One region of the Allobosea vestrisii genome, then DNA from elsewhere that is predicted to be linked to it. Evidence: predicted binding sites of a transcription regulator. Region 1 holds the regulator's gene; each other region holds the start of a gene.

What was found. The regulator PhoB, encoded in region 1, activates phosphate uptake and scavenging genes when phosphate is short. The targets are predictions, from matches to a motif close to TGTCATNNANCTGTCAT.
Region 2: QO058_RS05665 (BtaA family protein) is a predicted target of PhoB. The motif match lies at 2,906-2,922, and genes of this name have one in related genera.
Region 3: ugpB (sn-glycerol-3-phosphate ABC transporter substrate-binding protein UgpB) is a predicted target of PhoB. The motif match lies at 3,905-3,921, and genes of this name have one in related genera.
Region 4: QO058_RS05050 (UDP-2,3-diacylglucosamine diphosphatase) is a predicted target of PhoB. The motif match lies at 2,806-2,822, and genes of this name have one in related genera.

Annotation. Positions count from the first base shown of each region.
Region 1 is NZ_CP126307.1:3,395,681-3,401,476, reverse strand. It holds gene argF (ornithine carbamoyltransferase) at 1-248, opposite strand, end outside; gene QO058_RS16870 (aspartate aminotransferase family protein) at 251-1,471, opposite strand; gene QO058_RS16865 (GcrA family cell cycle regulator) at 2,187-2,738, shown strand; gene phoB (phosphate regulon transcriptional regulator PhoB) at 2,817-3,515, opposite strand; gene phoU (phosphate signaling complex protein PhoU) at 3,545-4,270, opposite strand; gene pstB (phosphate ABC transporter ATP-binding protein PstB) at 4,312-5,118, opposite strand; gene pstA (phosphate ABC transporter permease PstA) at 5,153-5,796, opposite strand, start outside.
Region 2 is NZ_CP126307.1:1,156,993-1,162,788, forward strand. It holds gene QO058_RS05655 (potassium channel family protein) at 45-842, opposite strand; gene QO058_RS05660 (class I SAM-dependent methyltransferase) at 889-1,506, opposite strand; gene QO058_RS05665 (BtaA family protein) at 1,605-2,855, opposite strand; gene msrB (peptide-methionine (R)-S-oxide reductase MsrB) at 3,071-3,502, shown strand; gene QO058_RS05675 (acyl-CoA dehydrogenase family protein) at 3,695-5,335, opposite strand; gene QO058_RS05680 (alpha/beta hydrolase) at 5,488-5,796, shown strand, end outside.
Region 3 is NZ_CP126307.1:3,603,656-3,609,451, forward strand. It holds gene QO058_RS17830 (hypothetical protein) at 1-491, opposite strand, end outside; gene QO058_RS17835 (proline racemase family protein) at 657-1,667, opposite strand; gene QO058_RS17840 (PfkB family carbohydrate kinase) at 1,681-2,616, opposite strand; gene QO058_RS17845 (fumarylacetoacetate hydrolase family protein) at 2,613-3,791, opposite strand; gene ugpB (sn-glycerol-3-phosphate ABC transporter substrate-binding protein UgpB) at 3,995-5,311, shown strand; gene ugpA (sn-glycerol-3-phosphate ABC transporter permease UgpA) at 5,371-5,796, shown strand, end outside.
Region 4 is NZ_CP126307.1:1,037,055-1,042,850, forward strand. It holds gene QO058_RS05035 (cation:proton antiporter domain-containing protein) at 1-285, shown strand, start outside; gene QO058_RS05040 (NAD-binding protein) at 242-820, shown strand; gene QO058_RS05045 (glycosyltransferase family 4 protein) at 836-1,927, opposite strand; gene QO058_RS05050 (UDP-2,3-diacylglucosamine diphosphatase) at 1,927-2,757, opposite strand; gene QO058_RS05055 (SDR family oxidoreductase) at 2,883-3,662, shown strand; gene QO058_RS05060 (GNAT family N-acetyltransferase) at 3,725-4,177, shown strand; gene QO058_RS05065 (DMT family transporter) at 4,311-5,240, shown strand; gene QO058_RS05070 (helix-turn-helix domain-containing protein) at 5,345-5,796, shown strand, end outside.

The DNA of each region.
Region 1 (5,796 bases):
ATCTCCTGGCCGGTGACCATCATCGGCGAGCCACCGAGCTCACGGATACCGACATCGAAGGAGACGCGGGTCCGGAGCGAGGGCTGCTCGAAGATCATGGCGATGACCTTGCCTTCGAGCAGACGATCGCCGGCAGCGTCGGGCGTGCGCCGACGGGTCTTGATCGCCTCGCCGGCCTTGAGGATGGCGCGGAGTTCACCCGCGGAGAAGTCCGAGAGATCGAGAAAATGACGCACTGGAGTCTCCATGCTCATTCAGCCGCCGGCCGGGTGAGCTCGGCCTCGACCGCGCCCGCCGCCTTGTCGAGCCGCGCCACTGCCTCGGCGACCTCGCTCTCGCCGATGATCAGCGGCGGCAGCAGACGCACGACATTGTCGCCGGCGGCGACGACGAGCAGGCCGGCGGCCCGCGCCTGGGCGACGAAATCGGTGTTTGGCGTCCTGAGCTTGAGACCAAGCATCAGACCTTCGCCGCGGATCTCCTCGATCACGTCCGGGTGGTGATCCTTGAGTTGGGCCAGCGATTGGCGCAGGCGCAGCGCCGTCTTCTGGACCTGCTCGAGGAAGCCCGGCGCCAGGATGACGTCGAGCACGGCATTGCCGACCGCCATGGCGAGCGGATTGCCACCGAAAGTGGTGCCGTGCGTGCCAAGCGTCATGCCGGAGGCCGCCTCTTCAGTCGCGAGGCAGGCACCCATCGGGAAGCCACCGCCGATGCCCTTGGCGATCGACATGATGTCGGGGGCGACACCGTAATGCTCATAGGCGAAGAACTTGCCGGTGCGGCCGACACCGGTCTGGATCTCGTCGAAGATCAGCATCAGACCGTGCTCGTCGCAGAGCTCGCGCAGCTGCTTGAGGACACGCATCGGCACCGAGCGCAGGCCGCCCTCGCCCTGGATCGGCTCGATCATAAGCGCAGCCGTCTCGGGCCCGATCGCCGCCTTCAGCGCGGTCTCGTCGTCGAAGGGCACCTGGTCGAAGCCGTCGACCTTCGGACCAAAGCCGTCGATGTATTTCTGCTGGCCGCCGGCGGCGATGGTCGCAAGCGTGCGACCATGGAAGGCGCCCTCGAAGGTGACGATCCGATAGCGCTCGGGATGGCCTTTCGCGGCGTGGTACTTGCGCGCCATCTTGATCGCGCACTCGTTCGCCTCGGCGCCCGAATTGGTGAAGAAGACGCGTTCGGCGAAGGTCGCCTCGCAGAGCCGGCGCGCCAACTTCTCGCCCTCGGGCATCGTGTAGAGGTTCGAGGTGTGCCAGATGCGCTGCGCCTGCTGGGTCAACGCCTCGACCAGATGCGGATGGGCGTGGCCGAGCGAATTGACGGCGATGCCGGCGCCGAAATCGAGATAACGCTGGCCATCGGCGGTGATCGCCCAAGCACCTTCACCACGCTCGAGAGCGATCGGGGCGCGGGCATAGGTCGGCAGGAGAACAGAGGAAGCGGCGGAAACGGGAGTGGTGCTCATGGAGCGAAATCCTTGCGGCGAAACAGGGAGGAAGCGCGGAACCTCAAGTCGGGAACGGAGATGCGGAGCGCTCGCGGCATGATGCCGGCATGATACGACCCGCCGGCGACATTATCGTCGCTGGCCGTTCCCGCCGTCTCGTCGCGCGTCAAGCCGCATTGATGGAAAGTCCCGATCGCTCAAAAACATAAGCGCCGCCCGATAGGGGCGGCTGCGTGATGCGACTATGCAAAACCGTCCCTGCCCTGTCAATCGCAGCTGACCTCGCGGCAGGCGACCGGGCCTGAACTCAGCCCTCATCCTGAGGAGCCGCATAGCGGCGTCTCGAAGGGTGCTTCAGGAGGCTCCCGAACCGGCTGGAACATCCTTCGAGACGCAAGCTGCGCTTGCTCCTCAGGATGAGGGCTCAAGCTTCATCTGCAATTGCCCCGACCTCACGGCAGCGTTGCCGATTAGACTCACCGTCTCGCCGTCTGCAGTGATTGGCTGGGGAAAAGCCGGATTACGATTCGGCGACTCTTGTGGCCGAGTCAGGCCATATTGTATGGTCCTCTTCGTCAGATACGACATCTCGTGCGGCGTCTCCAGTATCGTCAGTCCCGGGCGTAACGGCTTCCGTTCAGCAACGGAGGCTGCCGGTATCGGATTCCGCCATGATCTTTCCCTATGCCTCGCCGGCCAGCCGGCGGGACATGACGAAGACAGGTGCAACTCCATGACCGAAGCCGGAGCCTGGACCGAGGAACGCGTCGAGCTGCTCAAGAAGCTCTGGAACGACGGCCTGAGCGCAAGCCAGATCGCGGCGGAGCTCGGCAGCGTCACGCGCAACGCCGTCATCGGCAAGGTGCATCGCCTTGGGCTGTCGGGCCGCGCCAAGAGCCCGGGCTCGGCAACGCCGCGCCCGCGCAAACCGATAGCCCGCCCGCCAAGCCATCCCGCTGGCCACCACAGCAGCGGCGGCGCCGGCCTGACCCGCGGCAATACCGCACTTGCCCCGCAGTTCGCTCCGGAGATCGAAGCCGAAGCGCAGGTCGCGCGCGAGCCGGCTCCGTCCGAGGACGTGGTCGTGCCGTTCTCCGAGCGGGTCACGATCATGGAGCTGCGCGAATATATGTGCCGCTGGCCGATGGGCGACCCGACCACGCCGGAGTTCCGCTTCTGCGGCGGACGTTCGGCGACCGGAATGCCCTATTGCGCCTACCATGCCCGCATCGCCTACCAGCCGGCCGCTGACCGCCGCCGCGACCGCAAGATCATTCGCGCCTGACGACAGCGAAGCACTCGAACAGAAAAGCCGGCCGCGAGGCCGGCTTTTTTCATGAGCGCTCGCCTCGCAGAAGCAGCGTCAGCTGCGCGCGAATGTTTCGTCAAAGGCGTAACCGGCGCCGCGCACGGTGCGCAACGGGTCCTTGGCATTGGCCGGCGTGATCGCCTTGCGCAGGCGCCCGACATGGACGTCGACGGTGCGCTCATCGATGTAGACATCGCGGCCCCAGACAGCATCGAGCAGCTGAGCCCGGGAATAGACCCGGCCCGGCGCCTGCATCAGGAATTCGAGCAGGCGGAACTCGGTCGGCCCGAGATGCAATTCGGCGCCGGCCCGGCGGACGCGCCGTGTCGTGCGGTCGAGCTCGAGATCGCCGGCGGCAAGCAGCCCGGCGACATGGCCGGGTTTGGCGCGGCGCAGCAGCGCCTGGATGCGGGCGATCAGCTCCGGCAGCGAGAACGGCTTCACGACATAATCGTCGGCGCCGGTGGCGAGGCCGCGCACGCGCTCGGTCTCCTCGCCGCGGGCGGTCAGCATGATGATCGGCACGCGCTCGGTGTCGCGCCGCGTGCGCAGGCGCCGGCAGAGCTCGATGCCGGAGAGGCCGGGCAGCATCCAGTCGAGCAGCACCAGATCCGGCGTGTGATCGCGCAGATGCAATTCGGCGTCGTCGCCGCGCGCCACGCTGTCGACCTCGAAGCCTTCGGCCTCGAGATTGTAGCGCAGGAGCAGGGTCAGCGGCTCCTCGTCCTCGACGATCAGGATGCGTGCGGGCATGTCTAGCGTCCGTTCAGGCGCGCGCCCGCTCAGCCATTGGCCGAGGCGGGCAGGTCGACGAGGATGTTGGTGGTATCGAGCTTCGGCCGGGTCTCGTCGATCGACTGACCGGTGACGAGGTAATGGATGGTCTCGGCGATGTTGGTGGTGTGATCGCCGATGCGCTCGACGTTCTTGGCGCAGAACAGGAGATGCGTGCAGAAGGTGATGTTGCGCGGGTCCTCCATCATGTAGGTCAGGAGCTCGCGGAACAGCGAGGTGTAGAGCGCGTCGATCTCGTCGTCGCGGCGCCAGACATCCATCGCCTTCTGCTCGTTGCTCGCCGCATAGGCGTCGAGCACGTCCTTGAGCTGGGCCTGGACCAGGCGGCTCATATGCTCGAGGCCGACGACGGCGCGATGCGGCGGCGAGAACTGGCCGGAGATCGCGACGGCGCGCTTGGCGATGTTCTTGGCGAGGTCGCCGACGCGCTCGATATCGGCCGCGATGCGGATCGCCGAGATCAGCTCGCGCAGGTCGTTGGCGAGCGGCTGGCGCCGGGCGATGGTCAGCACCGCCTTCTCCTCGACATCGCGCTGGAGATTGTCGAGGCGCTGGTCGGCACTGATGATCTTCTGGGCGAGCGCAGTGTCGCGGCGCACCAGCGCCACGGTCGAGTCGCCGAGCATGCGCTCGGACATGCCGCCCATCTCGGCGAGGCTGCGGCGCAGGCCCTCGAGATCGGCGTCGTAGGAGCGGACGATATGGTCGGACATCGGGGCGTATCCTGTGACGGAGGCGAGCGGACTTGCGGGTGTCAACCGAAGCGGCCGGTGACGTAGTCCTGCGTCTGCTTCTTGTGCGGGTTCATGAAGATCGTGTTGGTGGCGGCGAACTCGATGACTTCACCGAGATACATGAAGGCGGTATACTGCGAGATGCGCGCCGCCTGCTGCATGTTGTGCGTGACGATGACGATGGTGAAGTCGGTCTTGAGCTGCTCGAGCAGGTCCTCGATCTTGCCGGTCGAGATCGGGTCCAGCGCCGAGGTGGGCTCGTCGAACAGGATGACCTCGGGCTTCTGCGCGATGGTACGGGCGATGCACAGGCGCTGCTGCTGGCCGCCGGACAGGCCCATGCCGGAGCTCTTCAGCTTGTCCTTGACCTCGTCCCAGAGCGCGGCGCGGCGCAGCGCGCCCTCGACGCGATCGTCGAGTTCTGACTTCGGCGGCTTCTCGTAGAGGCGGATGCCGAAGGCGACGTTGTCGTAGATCGACATCGGGAACGGCGTCGGCTTCTGGAAGACCATGCCGATGCGCGAGCGCAATTCGTTCACGTCGACGTTGTTGGAGATGATGTTGCGGCCGTCGAGCAGGATTTCGCCGGTCGCCTTCTGCTCGGGATAGAGCGAGTAGATGCGGTTGAAGATGCGCAGCAAGGTCGACTTACCGCAGCCGGACGGGCCGATCAGCGCGGTGACATGGCGGTCGCGGAAGTCGAGATTGACGTTCTTCAGCGCCTTGTGCTCGCCGTAATAGAAATCGAGGTTCTTCACGGCAATGCGGACGGGCGCTTCGGCATCCAGCGTCTGCGGGCTCAATTCCAGGGTCGAAAGCATCTGCATGGTCCTTCCGATCGGACGCTGATCAGGTGTTGGTTTATTTGCCGCCGCGCACGATGCGCCGGGCGATGATGGAAAGCACGAGGATTGAGACGGTGATGATCAGCGAACCCGCCCAGGCGAGCTGCTGCCAGTTCTCGTACGGAGCAGAGGCGAACTGGTAGATCGTCACCGGCAGGTTGGAGACACCGCCGATCAGGTTCGGCGAGAACCAGAAATTGTTGTTGAGCGCGGTGAAGATCAGCGGCGCGGTCTCGCCGGCGATGCGGGCGAGCGCCAAGAGGATGCCGGTGACCATGCCAGACTTCGCCGCCCGCCAGGTGATCGAGGTGATGACCACCGATGGCGGGGCGCCGAGCGCAGCGCCGGCCTCGCGCAGCGGGCCGGGCACGAGACGCAGCATGTCCTCGGTGGTGCGCACGATCACCGGGATCGCGATGATACCGAGCGCGACGCCGCCGGCCCAGCCGGAATAGCCGCGGAACGGCTCGACCATGATGACGTAGACGAACAGGCCGATCAGGATCGAGGGCGCCGAGAGCAGGATGTCGTTGATGAAGCGGATCAGGTCGGCGAGCTTCGAACCCTTGCCGTATTCGGCGAGATAGGTACCGGCGAGCACGCCGATCGGCGTCGCAACGGCGATGCCGAGGAAGGTCAGCACGATCGAGCCGACGATGG
Region 2 (5,796 bases), 2.2 Mb from region 1:
TGGCTGGCTCATGTCAGCACCCAGCTTCCGGCAGGGCCCGCCGATCACTCGTCGTCGTCCGGTATCTTCAGCAGGTGGCCGCAGGCCTTGCAGTGCACGGCATCGGGTTCGTGCCGCTGCAGAGCACATTCCGGACAGGGGAAGGTCACCTTGTGCGGCCGGAACACCGCCTGCGCCAACCGCACGAACAGCGAGATGCCGATGATCATCACCACGATCGAGGTCACCTTGCCGGCGATCCCCGGCAAGGTGATGTCGCCGAAACCGGTCGTCGTCACCGTCGCGACGGTGAAGTAGAGCGCCTCGACATAGCCCTCCAGCCCGGGCCGGCTCATGAAGAAGAAGGTGTAGACGAAGCCGCTGACGACAAAGAGGAAAGTCACGAGGTTGACCAGAGCCTTGGCGACGTCCTCCCAGTCGCGGAAACGCGTCTGCCGCAGTTGCGCCCAGATCAACCCGCGCTGCGACAGCGACCAGAGCCGGAGGATGCGCAGGAAGCCGAAATTTTCCAGCCATTGCGGCGCCAGCAGCGTCGCCAGGATGAAGAGGTCGAGCAGCATGGTGGGCTGGCGCAGCAGCCGCAGCATGTTCGAGGACGCGAGGAAGCGCGCCGCGATCTCGGCGGCGACGATGATCGCGACCGCATAGTCGAGCCAGAGGAATGCCGGCCGATCGCGCAGCAACGGCGTCGCGATGAAGAAGCCGATGATCAGGAGATCGATGATCAGCGTCGCGACCTGGAAGCGCAGCGCCGCCGGGGTCCGCCCGTGATAGAGCTGCCGAAGCCGGTCGCGCAAAGGACGTCCGTCGCTGCTCTCTTCGCCGTCGGCGGTATCACTCATCCTGCTGGCGTAGCAGCGCGATGGCGGCAGCGTCCAGCCCCGGCGCTCAAGCCGGCTTGATTGCCACGGCCTGCACGCTATAGCCGCCAAACAACCGCGTGGTGCCGCCGATGACGCCGGCCTCGGCACAGAGTCCGGTCACCACCGCGTCGAGATCCTTGCGTGGCGTGACATGGAACAGTGCCAGCCAACGATTGAGCACCGCTCTGAACGGCGCGGGCAGATTCGCCTGATCGCCGAAATCGACGATGTGCAGCGAGCCACCCGGCGCGACGACGCGCACGGCCTCGGCGAGCGCCTCCCGCCAGGGCGGGATCATCGAAAGCGCATAGGAGATCACCACCCGCTCGAAGCCGGCGCGACCGAACAGTGCCTGCGGATCGAAGCTGGTCGCGTCGGCCTGTGCCAGCGTGATCCGATCGGCGAGCCCCGCCTTCACCACCTGCTCGCGCGCCGTGCGCAACATCTCTTCGGAGACGTCGAGCCCGTAGCAACGCGCCTGCGGATAGCGCCGCGCGATCTTGATCAGGTTGCGCCCGGTGCCGCAGCCGATCTCCAGCACCGCGCCGCCCGGCGGCGGCTTCAACTCCGCGATCAGCCCATCGCGCCCGAGCAGGTAGAACTTCCGGGTCGCGTCGTAGATGTGCCGCTGGAAGCGATACATCTGGTCCATCAGACCGGCGGCGTCCGTCCCGCTGCCTGAGCTGGATGCGAAAAAATGGGAACCGGTTTTTCGCTTAGATCCAGCTCCAGACTCGTCGATCACGCGGCCATCCTGCGAACGTAGAGATGGAAGGCGCCGTAGATGGAGGAGCGGTCGCGGGCGCCGAGCTCGCGGCTGCGCGCCTCGTCATAATGCCATTGCGACAGGATCGCCTCCGGCACGCGGCCGGGCAGCAGGCGTTCGTCGGCAGCCGTGCGGAAGATCGCGCGCGCGCCGGGCGCAGCGCTGCGGGTCACTTGAGTCCACAGCGCCGTCAGCTCGGCGTCGTTCATCCAGTCCTGCGCATCGAGCAGCACGAAGCCGTTACAGCTCTCGGCCGGCTGCTTTTCGAGGAAGGTGGTGATCGCGCTCTGATGATAGGCGACTCTGGTTGCGCGGGCCCGCACCGTCTCGAAGTTACCCTGCTCCAGATAGGGCGGCACCGCCGCGTCCGGCTCCGGCCCGTAGCCGCGGCCGAAGGCCTGCCAGGCGAAGTAGTTGGTCTTGAGGTCGAAGCCGCAAGCGAGCCGCTCCAGCCGGTGGCGCAGGACCGCGCGGATCCCGGCGTCGCCATCGGCGGCCAGCGCCTTGTACTGGGCCGGCGGGATGCCGAGCCCGTAGAGCGAAGCCGGCTGGCGCACGAGCCAGCGCACCAGCCTCTTGTCGAAGACCGGCGCCAGATGCTGCTCGAACAGCGCCCGCTGCTCCTCCATCGTCTTCGCCTGCAGCATGACCCTGGGGTCGCAGCCGAGCCGACGGGCAAGAAAGTGCCCCGTGCCGATAAAGCGGCCGAGCAGACCGTAGCGGTAGAAATTACGGGCGAAGAGCTCGATCCGTCGGCGACCGACGAGGTTGCGCCCCTCCCAATAGGCCCGGCTGACCGCGTCCAGCCGTGGCCCGATCAGCTGGTCATAGGTCTCGACATTGGCCTTCGACTGCGCCTGCCCGAAGAAGCGGCGGAAAGTCGGATGGTCGTCGATCTCGGCCAGTGCCGCGAGCTTGAGATGGCCAAGCGCGATATGTGCGCCGTTGAGATCAATCGCACTGATCTTCGCCGGATCGGCGGTGAGATAGGAGAGGATGTTGCAGGAGCCCGAGGCGATGGCGACGAGATGATCGTCCGGCTGCAGCGCCAGCGCCTCCATGTCGACGACCGGATCTTCCCAGATCTGCGGGTAGACTAGGCCGGAGAAGGCGAGCGTGAACATCCGTTCAAGCAGGCCGGCACGCGAGAGCGGCTTGCTGCGGTGGACGGCGGTGGTCAGGCCGAGATTCGTGGTGCGCTTCACCGCGCGGATCGTCTGCGTCACGAGGCCCTCGTCTGCGCCCGTTGCGATGGCGAGCCGACTAGAGGAGTCGCGTGACGGTTGGGTGACGCGGCAGGTGGGCAGAGAAGAGACGGGTCGCCGTCGAACGCAAACGTGAAACAGGCCACATTGCGTGAGGATGAAATCAGGAAGACAAATCCCCATATCCTGCGCGACAATCCCGACAAGACAGCACAAAGGAGCCTCGCATGGGCCTGATGGATCTGTTTGCCAAAACCGAAAAGCCGGAGCGCGACTTCCCCTTCCAGCTCAGCGATGCTGAGTGGCGCGCGAAGCTGACGCCGGAGCAGTACCAGGTGCTGCGCGGCCACGGCACCGAGCGGGCCGGCTCCTGCGCGCTGAACTTCGAGAAGCGCGCCGGCACCTTCTCCTGCGCCGGCTGCGGCCAGAAGCTGTTCAGGTCGCACAAGAAATTCGAGAGCGGCACCGGCTGGCCGAGCTTCGACCAGCCATTGGAGGGCGCAGTCGAGGAGAGCGAGGACGGCAGCTTCGGCATGCGCCGGGTCGAGGTGCACTGCGCCAATTGCGGCGGCCATCTCGGCCACGTCTTCCCCGACGGCCCGCCCCCAACCGGCCTGCGCTACTGCATCAATGGCGTCGCGATGGATTTCGAGGCGGAAGCGGGCTGACCGCGCTCGTTCAGAGGGAGTGAGGCGCGGGGAACCCCTCTCCTGGAAGGAGAGGGGCAGGGGTGAGGTGTTCGGACTGGAAACGTTAGCCTGAACCCGACCGCGCGGTGAGCGCTCGCGGAACTGGTCAAATAGCCTACACCTCACCCTGCCCTCTCCTTCCAGGAGAGGGTTCCCCGCGCTGTCCGAGCCTCAAACCTCCGGCACCGCCCGCCGCGCCAACGTCGCCGCATCAACCGCCAGCGGCAGGTCGCCGAAATGGCCCGACCAATGCCCGCCGAGCCGCGTCGCCACAAAGGCATCGGCGACCGCATGCGGGGCGTGGCGGATCAGCAGTGCGCCCTGCAGCATCAGCGCCAGCCGCTCGGTCAGCAGACGCGCCTGGCCTTCATGGCGGATGAGCTCATGCAGGTCTGTGTCCAGCACTTGCACTGCTGCGTCGTAGCGCCGGTCCTGCCCTGAAACTGCATGGAATTCGGCGCGCAGCGCCTGCAGCGAGCCCGGCTCGCGTTCCAGCGAGCGCAGCACGTCGAGGCAGATGACGTTGCCCGAACCCTCCCAGACCGAATTCAGCGGCGCCTCGCGATAATGGCGCGCCATCGGGTTCTCCTCGATGAAGCCGTTGCCGCCATGGCATTCCAGCGCCTCGACCACGACGGCCGGCGTGCGCTTCGCCACCCAGTATTTCGCCAGTGGCGCGCCGATCCGGGCCAGCAGCTTCTCGCTCTCCGACTGCTCCTGCCGGTCGACCGCGGCAAAGAGCCGGAAGGCGAGCCAAGCGGCGGCCTCCGCCTCGATGGCGAGGTCGGCGAGGACGTTCTGCATGATCGGCTGGTCGATCAGCAGGCGCTGGAAAGCGGTGCGGTGCTGGGCGTGATGGCCGGCGAGCATCACCGCCTGCCGCATCAAACCGGCGGACGCGGCGGCGATGTCGAGCCGCGTATTGTGGTTCATCGACAGGCCGGTGCGCAGGCCCCGGCCGGGATCGCCGAGCATATGGCCGATCGCGCCGCGAAACTCGACCTCGGAGGAGGCGTTCGAGCGGTTGCCGCATTTGTCCTTGAGGCGCTGGATCGCGATGCCATTGCGCTCGCCATCCGGCCGCCAGCCCGGCACGACGAAGCAGGAAATGCCCTCTTCATTACGCGCCAGCGTCAGGAAGAGGTCGGAATGCGGCACCGAGAAGAACCATTTCTGCCCATGCAGCGAATAGGTGCCGTCGCGGTTGTCATAGGCGATGGTCTGGATTTGGCGCAGGTCCGAGCCGCCTTGCGTCTCGGTCATCGCCATGCCGACGGTCGCCCCTAGCTTGCCCGCGGCAGGCCCCTGGCGCTTGTCGTAATTCTTCGAGGAGATCAACGCGCCCCACTGCGCCCAGAGCGCCCGGTCCTGCTTCAGCACCGGGATGGCCGAATAGGTCATCGAGATCGGGCAGCAGATGCCGCTCTCGCAGCCATACCAGAGATATTGCAAGGCAGCCCGCGCCACCTGCGCCCCCGGCCCCGGCTTGTTCCAGGCGAGCGCATGCGTCTCCTGGCCGATGGCGCGGGTCATCAGCGCGTGCCAGGCCGGGTGGAATTCGATCTCATCGAGCCGGTTGCCGAAGCGGTCATGGCTGCGCAATTCCGGCCCGTGCCGGTTGGCGAGCCGCGCCATCTCGATCGTCTCGGCTGCGCCGACCGTCCGCCCTGCCTCGTGCAGCCGCTCATCGGCCCAGCCCGCATCGAAAGCGGCGACCGCCGCCCTCAGCACCGGATCGGCGGCGTAGGCGTCGTAGTCCTGCAGCGGCGGCACCTGATTGGTGACCTGATGGGCGTGCGATGCCTGGGCCATGAGCTTCCCTTCCAATCCGCGAACCGCCCCGTCATTAACCACCAACCTATGCCGGCGCCCCGGAATTGCGAACCTGCCCGATTGCCGCCCGAGTTCTCCCGGCACCTCGCCGCGCGCGCCGCCATCGGCGCGGGCCTACGGAGAGCCTTCACGTGCTGCGACGCGCCCTGAGTACCCTGGTCATCACATTCACCGCCGGCTTGAGCCTCGGCGTCATCCCGGCAAAAGCCCAGCCCCAATCGGCGGTGAAGATACAGCCGGGCGAAGGCCGCCCCTATGAGATCGCCGACAGCGAGGTCTGGGACGTGCCTGATCCGGTCTCAGGCCGGGGCTATCAAGTCTTCGTCGCCCTGCCGCCGTCCTACGGGAAGGAGCCGCAGCGGAAATATCCCGTGCTCTACGTCACCGACGCCGACTATGCCTTCCCGATCATCCGCCAGATCAGCCGTCGCCTGAATCTC
Region 3 (5,796 bases), 210 kb from region 1:
TTGTAGTGGCCGTAGCCGTCGAATCCCGGCAGCGGATAGACCTCGTGCAGGTTGATCGGCAGCGAGGCGAAAAGCAGGAAGGGCAGCAGCAGCGCCAGGGCCAGCCTGCGAGAAGATCGCGCGACATGGAAGACGATGATCGCGAGCAGCGGCAGCGCGATCGGCAGCAGGCCCCAGTTCGCAGTCAGCAGCGGATGGGCGTTCGGGAATAGCCGGTCGAGACCCGCGACGAGATAATAGCCGAGCGGCCCGACCGGGGCGAAGAAGTCGATGTTCGGGACCTGGCCCTCGCGAATGCGTTGGGCGGCGTCGAAATAGACCGCCGTGTCCCAGTAATACGACCCGAGCGGCAGGCGCAGCGGCAGGAGCAGGCCGGCGAGGACGAAGGCGAGGAAGGCCGCGAGCCAGATCACGGGACTGGCCCAAGGGCGCGCGGCGACGAGCGCCTTCGCGGCTCTCGCGGCAACTGGCCGGTCCGTGCTCGCGCTCATGTTTGTCCCACCGCCCCGCACGGCAAGGTAGCGGCAGAATCTTACCGCGTCCCTTCTCGACAAGATGAAAAGCGGGTTTACCTCGACAGAGCAGACCATACGGTGCGCTCGTTCCCCGCTGGCATGGGGCCTTCGGTTGTCGGCCGATTGAGCCGGCTCAGGAATTCACGATTTCCGCGAAGCGCTTGGGCAGGGCAAAGCCGTGGCCGAGCGGATCGTCGGCCTCGATGACGAAGCTCCCCTCGCCGGCGAGGTGGCTGCGCCCCCGACTTCGACCGTGACGGCGCCGGCGGCTGGGAAATCGACCGGGCCGATAACCCTTCCAGCGAAGCCGCCGCCGGTGATGCTGCGGATCCGGCGGCTCTGGCCGGTGGGGATCAGCCCCTTGGCATGATCGAGTGCCATCCGGGCGGTGACGCCCGAGCCGGTCGGCGAGCGGTCGATCTGGCGCTCGGCGAAAACGCAGAGATTGAAGCTGTCTTGATCCGGCCCGGCCTCGTCGGTGACGATCGTGCCATAGAGGAAGCCGAGATCGGGCTCGGTCGGGTGCGTGATCGCGATGGTCTGCCGGACATGGTCGGTCAGCGCGCCGGCCGCTGCGACGATCTCCTCGACCGGCGTCTGCATCAGGTCGAGCCCGAAGCGCGAGGCCGGCAGGATGCAGTAATAGGCGCCGCCATAGGCGATGTCGGTGGTGACGTCGCCATAGCCGGGCACAGCGACCACAAGATCGTGCCTCTCGACGAAGGCCGGCACGCTCTCGAAGCTTACCGCGCCGACCTTGCCGTCCGCGACCTCGCAGGAGAGGCGCAGCAGCCCGCAGGGCGCCTCGATGGCAAAGCGTGTCACTGGTTCGGCGGCCTTCACCAGCCCCTGCTCGATCGCATAGCGGCCGAGCGCGATGGTCGCGTGGCCGCACATGGTCGAATAGCCCTCATTATGCGTGAACAGCACGCCGAAGGCTGCTTCCGGACGGCTCGCTGCGACCGGGATGACGCCGTACATGCCGTCATGGCCGCGCGGCTCGAGCATCATCGCGCGGCGCAACTGATCATGCTGCTCGCGAGCCTGCCGGCGCTTGCCGAGGATGCCAGCGCCGGTGAGCTGCGGGTAGCCTGAGGTGACGATGCGCACAGGCTCGCCGCAGGTGTGGTAGTCGATGTAAGCGAGGCGCATGGATCCTGGTCCGTCAGTCGTGCGCCGAAGGCGGGGCGAGCCGCGGCGGGTTGCAACCCTGCTTGGCGCAGGTTTCTGCCGCCACCACGGCCGCAAAGCCAAGAGCGGCAGCGCGGAGTTCGTCCGGCAGGTCGCGCAGCACCGGACCGAGACCGCCATTCCGCCAGAGCGAAGCGAGAAAGGCGCCCATGAAACTGTCGCCGGCGCCGATCGTATCGACGACCTCCTGTGCGAGGGCCGGGAACGGCATCGGCTCACGGCGAAAGGGCAGGAGGTAGCCGCCTTTCTCGCCATCGGTGACCAGCAGCAGTCGGCCTCCTTGGGCAAACCAGCGCGCAAAGGCGTAGCCGAACTCGGTACCGTGAACCGCTCGCGCATCATCCGTGCTGCATTTCAGGAGATCGCACAGGACGGCCCGCTCCTCGATGGCGCGGCGCGCCTCCGGAAGTGCGGGCAACACGGCCGGCCTGATGTTGAGATCATAGCTTACGCTGAGCCCAGCCTCTCGCGCTCGGCGCATCAGCGCCAGTGCCGCCTTGCCGGATGCGCCAACCGTTGTGCCGAACGAGGTGACGTGCAGATGCGCGAAATCGCCGAGATCCGCCGGTGCGGGCGGCGCGACATCGAAGGCCGTGCCGTCCAGAGAGAAGCGATAGGTCGCGGCACCGTCGGCGTCGATCGCGGTGACAGTGGCGGAAGGCGTCGGCGCGTCGCAGACTCCGACGAACCGCCGGTCGATGCCCTCTTCCGTCAGGCGCCGGAGGAGGAGCTGGCCTAACGTATCTGGCGAGAGGCTGACATTATAGGCCACCGGCGCGCAGCAGCGAGCCAGCGCCAACGCCGTGTTGAAGCCCGAGCCGCCGAGCACAGCCTCGCGCTTGCGCCCGGCGGTGCCGGGCACGATGTCGACGAGCGCCTCGCCATAGACGAGAACGCCCTTGCCCGTCACAGCAGCCCGCGCTTGGCGAGGTTGCGCATCAGATGCGAGGCGCCAAAGCGCCAGGGCTCGCATTCGTCGGTGCGGCGCATCCGGTTGATCAGGGCGCCGAGCTCGGGCGCGGAGATGGTGACGACGTCGCCGTATTTGTGGGTGAAGCCGCCGCCCGGCGCATCGCGATCCTTGATCGGCGCGAACATGGTGCCGAGATAGAGCACCGCCCCGTCAGGATACTGATGATGCGGGCCGATCATCTGCGCGGCAAGATCGGCCGGGTCGCGGCTGATCTTCGCGATCGAGGACGAGCCTTCGAGCGTGAAGCCGTCCTCGCCCTCGACGGTGAGGCTCACCGTCGTCTTGCGGACATGGTCGAGCGAGAAATCGCCGTCAAAGAAGCGGATGAACGGGCCGATCGCGGCGGCAGCATTATTGTCCTTGGCCTTGCCGAGCAGCAGGGCCGAACGGCCCTCGACATCGCGCAGGTTGACGTCGTTACCCAAGCTGGCGCCGACGATGCGGCCATCCGAGGCGACGACGAGCACGATCTCGGGCTCGGGGTTGTTCCAGCTCGAGGCCGGATGAAGGCCGGCATCGGCGCCGGTGCCGACCGCCGACATCGGCGGTGCCTTGGTGAAGATCTCGGCGTCCGGTCCGATCCCGACCTCGAGATATTGGCTCCAGCTGTTCTGGGCGATCAGCACCTCCTTCAGCTTCATCGCCTCGGGTGAGCCGGGCCTGAGCTTGGAGAGATCGTCACCGATGAGCTTTTCGATCTCGGTGCGGATCGTAGCGGCGGCCGCCGGATTGCCGCGCGCCTTCTCCTCGATGACGCGCTCCAGCATCGAGATGGCGAAGGTGACGCCGGCGGCCTTGACCGCTTGCAGGTCGACCGGGGCGAGCAGCCAGGGTTTGCCGTCATCGCGGGCGGTGACAGAGCTGTTGGCGAGGAGATCGGCGACCGAACCGAGGTTCTCGCCATTTGCAGCACGCAGCGCCGTCGCCGGATCGGCGGTCTCGCAGAGATCGCGCATGGTCGGGAAGGTTGTAGTGACGTCGATGACCTCGTCACCCTGGAGCTTGACCACCGACGGCCCGGCGAGGTCCGGCCGCCAGACCCGGCCGGCCAGCGCGGCGCGGGCGGCATCGACCGGCAGGGTGTTGGCGGGCGTGAGCGAGAGCGAGGGCATGGCTGATCCGGCTGTGTGCAGTGTGCAGGAAGGTTGAGGGAGAACAGCCGCTTCCGCGGAAAATCGCAAGTGCGCGGATGCGCGTCCACAGCGGGGCGGAAATGTCATCGTTTTGTCATTGAACTGTCGCCCCGGCTTCATGCTAGCTTGCGCACCAACGACAAGAATGCCCGCGCATACCGGGGGCTTAGAGGGAGCTGATCATGACCTTCAAATTGAAGACCCTGACCGCCGTCGGCGCATTCGCGCTGGCCGCCGCTTCGCCGGCTCTGGCGCAGACCGAAATCCAGTGGTGGCACGCCATGACCGGCGCCAACAACGACGTCGTCGTCAAGCTGGCCGAGGAGTTCAACGCCTCGCAGAAGGACTACAAGGTCGTCGTCGCCTACAAGGGTTCCTATCCCGACACGCTGAACGCCGGCATCGCCGCCTTCCGCGCCGGCAATGCGCCGCACATCATGCAGGTCTTCGAGGTCGGCACCGCGACGATGATGTCGGCTAAGGGTGCGATCAAGCCGGTCGCCGACGTGATGAAAGACGCTGGCGAAAGCTTCGATCCGAAGAGCTATCTGCCGGCCATCACCGGCTACTATTCGACGACGAAGGGCGAGATGCTCTCCTTCCCGTTCAACTCGTCCTCGATGGTGATGTGGTACAACAAGGACGCGCTGAAGAAGGCTGGCCTGCCGGAAGCGCCGCCGAAGACCTGGCCGGAAGCGTTCGAAGCCGCCAAGAAATTGAAGGCCGCCGGCTGGGACAAGTGCGGCATCTCCACCGCCTGGACGACCTGGGCCAATATCGAGCAGCTCGGCGCCTGGCACAACGTGCCGGTCGGCACCAAGGCCAACGGCTTCGACGGCTTCGACACCGAGTTCCGCATCAATGGCGATCTCTTCGTCAAGCACCTGACCAATCTCGCCAACCTGCAGAAGGAAGGCGTGTTCTCCTATTCCGGCCGCACCAACACCGGCGAGGGCCGCTTCACCTCGGGCGAATGCCCGCTCTTCCTGACCTCCTCAGCCTTCTTCGGCAACGTCAAGGCCAACGCCAAGTTCGACTGGTCGAATGCGCCGATGCCGTATTATCCGGATGTCGCCGGCGCGCCGCAGAACTCGATCATCGGCGGCGCCTCGCTCTGGGTCATGGGCGGCAAGAAGGCCGACGAGTACAAGGGCGTCGCCAAGTTCTTCACCTTCCTCTCGGATGTCGACCGGCAGGTGAAGCTGCACACCGAGTCAGGTTATCTGCCGATCACCAAGGCCGCCTATGAGAAGGTCAAGGCCTCGGGCTTCTACAAGCAGAATCCCTATCTTGAGACGCCGCTGCTCGAGCTCAACAACAAGGAGCCGACCGAAAACTCGCGTGGCGTGCGCTTCGGCGGCCTGGTCCAGATCCGCGACATCTGGTCGGAGGAGATCGAGGCGGCCCTGAACGGCCAGAAGACGCCAAAGGCGGCGCTCGACGCGGCCAATGAGCGCGGCAACCAGGCGCTGCGCCAGTTCGAGCGCACCGCCAAGTAAAGAGACGATCGAGGGCCGGGACGTTTCGTCCCGGCCTTTCTTTCCCGCCGGGCTGGCCGATGCAGAAATATGCTCACTTTAAGGGGCTGACGATCCCGCTGCTGCTGCTTCTGCCGCAACTCGCGATCACGGTCGTCTTCTTCTACTGGCCGGCGAGCCAGGCCGTCTGGCAGAGCTTCCTGCTGCAGGACGCCTTCGGCATCTCCACCGAGTTCGTCTGGTTCGAGAACTATCGCGACCTGTTCTCGAAACCCGAATACTACAAGGCGCTGATCAACACCGGCATCTTTTCGGTCTTCGTCGCGCTGCTCTCGCTCTCGCTGGCGCTGCTTTTCGCGGTGATGGCCGACCGGCAGATTCGTGGCGTCGAGATCTACAAGACGCTGCTGATCTGGCCCTATGCTGTTGCTCCCGCCATCGCCGGCGTGCTCTGGATCTTCATGTTCGATCCCTCGCTCGGCATGCTGGCGCGCGGGCTGCAATCG
Region 4 (5,796 bases), 2.4 Mb from region 1:
GTGGCGATCACCTTCCTGTTTGCCCGCTACTTCAAGCTGTCGCGGTCGACCGCGCTCGAAACCGCGATCATGATTGGCCCCGGCGGCGAGTTCGCCTTCGTGCTGCTGACCGCCTCCGTCGCCGCCAAGCTGGTCGACCAGCATGCCGCCGCGCTCGTGCTCGCCGCGGTCTCGCTGACCATGATCTTCCTGCCGCTCGCCGCCCGCATGGCGCGGACGCTGTCGGCCCGCTTCGTTCCGGGTGGCGAATCTCCCAGCGGAGGCGAGCATCCTGCCGCCGGATGACCGCGCGCCACGCGCCATCGTCGTCGGCCTCGGCCGCGTCGGCCGGCTCGTGGGCGAGATGCTCGAACAGCACAAGGTGCCCTATATCACCATCGATGCTGACGCCGCGCTGGTAGCGACGCAGCGCCGTGCCGGGCGACCAGCCTTCTATGGCAACGCCACCAAGCCGGATTTCCTGCGGCTCTGCGGCGTCGAGGAAGCGACTGCCTTGATCGTCACGATCGACAATACCCGCGCCGTCGACGATGTCGTAACAGCTGCGCGCAGCATGCGGCCCGATCTCGTCATCGTCGCCCGCGCCCGCGACGCCAAGCATGCCAGGCATCTCTATGAGATCGGCGTGAACGACGCCGTGCCGGAGACCATCGAGGCCAGCCTGCAATTGTCGGAAGCGGCGCTGGTCGGCCTCGGCGTGCCGATGGGCCTCGTCATCGCTTCCGTGCACCAGCGCCGCGATGATTTCCGCAGCGAACTCAAGCCGGCAAGCGCACCGCAGCCCGCTTTGCCGCGCCATGCCCGTTCACGCAGGCTCTGAGGCTGCGCGCCTGACCTACGCGAACTCTTTCCGCTCGCTCGGCTCGAGCCGCACCGACAGCGTAGTCGGCGCCAGCTCGGTGCGGACCGGCGTGCCGGCCGCTGCAGCCTGCATCGCCCGGCGCATATGGCCGTAGAACTGCTCGGCACTGCTGCGCCAGCTATGATGGGCGGCGAGTTCAAGCCCCGCCTCGCGCGGCAGACGGAGCGCCGCGAGTGCGGCACTGCGCAGATCCTCATGCAGCACCGCCGCCTGGCTGCCGGCGAAGACATCGCTCGGCCCCTGCACCGGGAAGGCTGCGACGGGAAGCCCGCTCGCCGCCGCCTCCAGCAGGACGATGCCGAAGGTGTCGGTCAGGCTCGGGAAGACGAAGACGTCGGAGGAGGCATAGATCGCAGCGAGGTCCTCGCCCTCGCGCGCGCCCAGGAAATGCGCATCCGGGAAGGCGCGCTTGAGGTCGCCACGAGCAGGCCCGTCGCCGACCACGACCTTGCTGCCCGGCAGGCGCAGCGACAGGAAGGCTTCGAGGTTCTTCTCGACCGCGACCCGGCCGACGCTGAGGAAGATCGGCCGTGGGAGGTCGAGCACGCTCTCGGCCCGCGGATGGAACAGGGAGAGGTCGACCCCCCGCCCCCAGCGCAGAATGTGCTCGAAACCATTGGCGCGCAGCTCCGCCTCGACGGTCGCTGTCGAGACCATCACCCCGGCTGCCGGCCCGTGGAAGCGGCGCAGGAAACGATAGCTCCAGCTTTCCGGAATGGGCCAGCGTGCCGCGACATATTGCGGAAAGCGGGTGTGGTAACTCGTGGTGAAGGTGCGTTTCTGGGCGAGGCAGACGGCCCGCGTCAGCCAGCCGATCGGCCCTTCGGTCGCGATATGGATATGGTCCGGGCCGAACTCGGCGATACGCCGGGCGACATGCCGGCGCGTCGCCAGCGCGATGCGGATGTCGGGATAGGACGGCAGGCCGACCTGCCAGAAGCCTTCGGGCGTCAGCATGTGCGGGGTGACGCCGAACTCCGGCGCCGCCTCGACCATGCGTTCCAGCGAGCGCACCACGCCATTGATCTGCGGGCGCCAGGCGTCCGTCGCGATCAGGACGCGCATCACGCGGCCTCGACGAGGCTCGGCACAGGGGTCGCGCGTGTCATGGGCGCCGGCAGCGCCGGCTTCTCGCCCGTCAGCCGGTGCTGCGGCCAGCGGATGATCTCGAAGCGGCCGTCGTCGTGCTCGATCACCGCCGTGCAGCTTTCGACCCAGTCGCCTGTGTTGATATAGGTCAGCCCGTTGATGTCGCGCTGGGCAGCGTGGTGGATGTGCCCACAGATCACGCCATCGGCCTTATGCCGGCGCGCCTCGTCGGCGAGGCACTGCTCGAACTCGCCGATATAGTTCACCGCGTTCTTGACCTTGTGCTTGGCCCAGGCCGAGAGCGACCAGTGCGGCAGGCGCAAGACGCGGCGCACCCGGTTGATGCCGTGGTTGAGCACGAGCGCGACCGTGTAGGCCCAGTCGCCGAGCAGAGCGAGCCATTTGGCGTTGCGCACCACGAGGTCGAACAGGTCGCCATGGATGACCAGCATGCGCTTGCCGTCGGCCGTCTCGTGGACGATGTCGTCGACCAGCGTGATGCCGCCGAATTGCAGGCCGGTGTAGTCGCGCAGGAAGTCGTCGTGGTTGCCGGTCACGTAGATCAGCGTCGAGCCCTTGCGCACCTTGCGCAGCAGCTTCTGGACGACGTCGTTGTGTGACTGCGGGAAATACCAGCCGCTCTTCAGGCGCCAGCCGTCGATGATGTCGCCGACCAGGTAGATTTTCGGCGCGTCGTAGGCGCGCAGGAACTCCAGCACGAGATCAGCCTGCGCTCCGCGCGTGCCGAGATGCAGATCGGAGATGAAGATGCTGCGAACCTGCTTGGCGTCGCTGTCGTCGCTCATGCTCGCTGGCCTATCTATTGCGATGCCTCCGGCGTGTGTCTGATTTGCACTACGCTTTGATGACGCGGCGGCGAAACCGTGCTTTGCCTCCCCTGACAGGAACGAGACCTTTCCAGGAGACGAAGATGGATCTGGGTATCGCCGGCCGCACGGCCATCGTTTGCGCCTCGAGCAAGGGGCTGGGCCGTGGTTGCGCACTGGCGCTGGCCGAGGCTGGCTGCACCGTCGTCGTCAACGGCCGCGACGCCAAGACGCTGGAGGAAACCGCTAGTGCGATTCGGGCCAGCACCGGCGCCACCGTGATCGCCGTCGCCGCCGATGTCTCGACCAAGGCGGGACAGGACGCGTTGCTCAGCGCTGCGCCGAATCCCGACATCCTCGTCAACAACAATGGCGGCCCGCCACCGAAGCCCTTCCGTGAGGTGACGCGCGAGGGCCTGCTCGAAGGCGTCGCGCAGAACATGGCGACGCCGCTCGAACTGGTGCAGCGCGTCGTCGACGGCATGATCGAGCGGCGCTTCGGCCGCATTATCAACATCACCTCGGCGAGCGTGCTGACGCCGCTGACCGGGCTCGATGTCTCCTCCGCGGCCCGCGCCGGCCTCACCGCCTTCCTCGCCGGCGTGGCGCGCGAGATCGCCCATGCCAACGTCACCATCAACAACATCCTGCCGGGCGTATTCGACACGGACCGGATCAAGACCGCGACAAACAAGGTTGCCGAGATGCAGGGCATTAGCATCGAGGAAGCGACGAAGCGGCGGCTTGCTGCTGTCCCGGCCGGCCGCCTCGGTACGCCCGACGAGTTCGGCAAGCTCTGCGCCTTCATTTCCAGCGCCCATGCCGGCTATATCACCGGCCAGAATTTCCTGATCGACGGCGGCTCGTTCCGGACGAACTTCTGACGCCGGCCGGCCGGGGCGCGTCAGGCGTCCCGGCTCTCACCTCCAGAACCAAACTGAGGCCGATGACCATCGCCTATCGACGAGCCGTCCCCGAGGACACGCCCGCCTGCGTCGTCCTGCGCGGGAAGACGCGGGAGAATGCCTTCTCGCTCGAGCGCCTCGCGGAAGCGGGCGTCACGCCGGAAGGTTGGCGCTCCGCCATCGCCGATGGCAGCCTGCCGGGCCATGTCGCGACCGATGGCGGCGAGATCATTGGCTATTGCTTCGGCGAGCGTGAGACCGGCGAGATCGTCGTGCTGGCGCTGCTGCCGGAACACGAGGGACAGGGCATCGGAAAGACGCTGCTGAATCTGGTCGTCGACGAGCTCAGGGCGCTCGGCTTCGCCAGGCTGTTCCTCAGCTGCTCGTCCGACCCAGCCGTGCGCTCCTACGGCTTCTATCGGCATCTCGGCTGGTCCTCGACCGGCACGTTCGACCACCGTGATGACGAGATACTCGAATATCGCCTGACCTGAGCCGGGGTCGATCGCCCCCCGCACCGCGCCGGTCCGTTTTGCAACATCAAGGCTTGGAACGGGTCCACGCTCGTGGTCTAAGGAATGGAGGTCTTGCATAAGACTTCCATTCCTCCTGCCCGACCTTTTAGCCTTGTCACCGCTCCTCGGCATCAGCCTCAAGCTGCTTTCGGCCCTGTCGTTCACGCTGATGTCGGCCGGCATCAAGACGCTGGCCTCGCGCTATCCGACGGGAGAGCTCGTCTTCTTCCGCTCGTTCTTCGCGCTGATCCCGCTGATGATCTGGCTGGCCTGGCGCCATGAATTCCCCGAGGCGCTCAAGACGAGCAATCTGCGTGGCCATCTCAAGCGCGGCGTCATCGGCTCGACCGGCATGTTCCTCGGCTTCGCCGCCCTGCATCTGTTGCCGCTCTCTGATGCGGTCGCGATCGGCTACGCCGCGCCGCTGATCGTCGTGGTGCTGGCGGCGTTGATCCTGAAGGAGCGTGTCCGCATCTATCGCTGGACCGCGGTTGCCGTGGGCTTCGTCGGCGTCTTGCTGATGCTCTCGCCGCATATGGGCGCGCAGGCCTTCGGCCATGGGCTCTCGGGTGGCCCCGCCATCGGCGCCCTGCTCGCCCTTGCCGGCGCGTTCTGCTCGGCCTTCGCCTCGATCGAGGTCCGGCTCCTGACCCATACCGAGAAGACCGGCGCCATCGTCTTCTATTTCATGTCGCTGACCTCGCTGCTTGGCCTGCTGACGCTCGCGCTCGGCTGGACAGTGCCCGACCTGAAAGACTTCATCCTGCTCGTTACGATCGGCGTGCTCGGCGGCCTCGGCCAGATGCTGCTGGTCCAGGCCTATCGCTATGGCGACGCCTCGCTGATCGCGCCCTTCGAATATTCGACGATGATCTGGGCGACGGCGCTCGGCTGGTTCGTCTTCGGCGAATGGCCGGTGATGGCCGTGCTCATCGGCTCGCTGATCGTGATCGCGTCGGGCATCTACGTCATCCTGCGCGAACAGCAGCTCGGCCTGCTCAAGAAGGAAACCCGCGAGGTCGGCCCGTCCCGCTCGGTCTGAACCCGCTCGACTTGCCGCTTGGAGCGATCCGAGGCATTGTCCGCTAAGACAAACAATCGTTCTCTTTCCCAAACGGATAGCGGGCGGCGGCAGGCAAGAGCGCAATGGGCATCGAAACCAAGGAACGTGGCGGCCGCGAGCTCGCATCCGGCGCGCAGGTGATTTCGGGCCAGCTCGGCAAGACGATCCAGCGCCTGCGCAAGGCCTATAATCTCTCGCTCTCGGAGCTCGCCGAACAGTCCGGCGTCGCCAAGTCGATCATCAGCCAGATCGAGCGCAACGAGACCAATCCGACCCTGGCGACGATCTGGCGGCTGTCGCAGGCACTCGACGTCTCGATCGAGCGCGTCCTCTCGACCAATGAGGAAGAGGCTTTCATCGAGAAGATCGCCCGATCTGACACACCGATCCTGGTCTCCGAGGACGGCAAGCTGCGCCTCGCCATCATCGGCTGGATCAAGACCGTCGAATGGCTGCAATGGTACGAGGTCAGCGCCGAGCCGGGCGGCGAGCTCGATTCAGAAGGCCACCAGCGCGGCTCGATCGAATCGCTCTC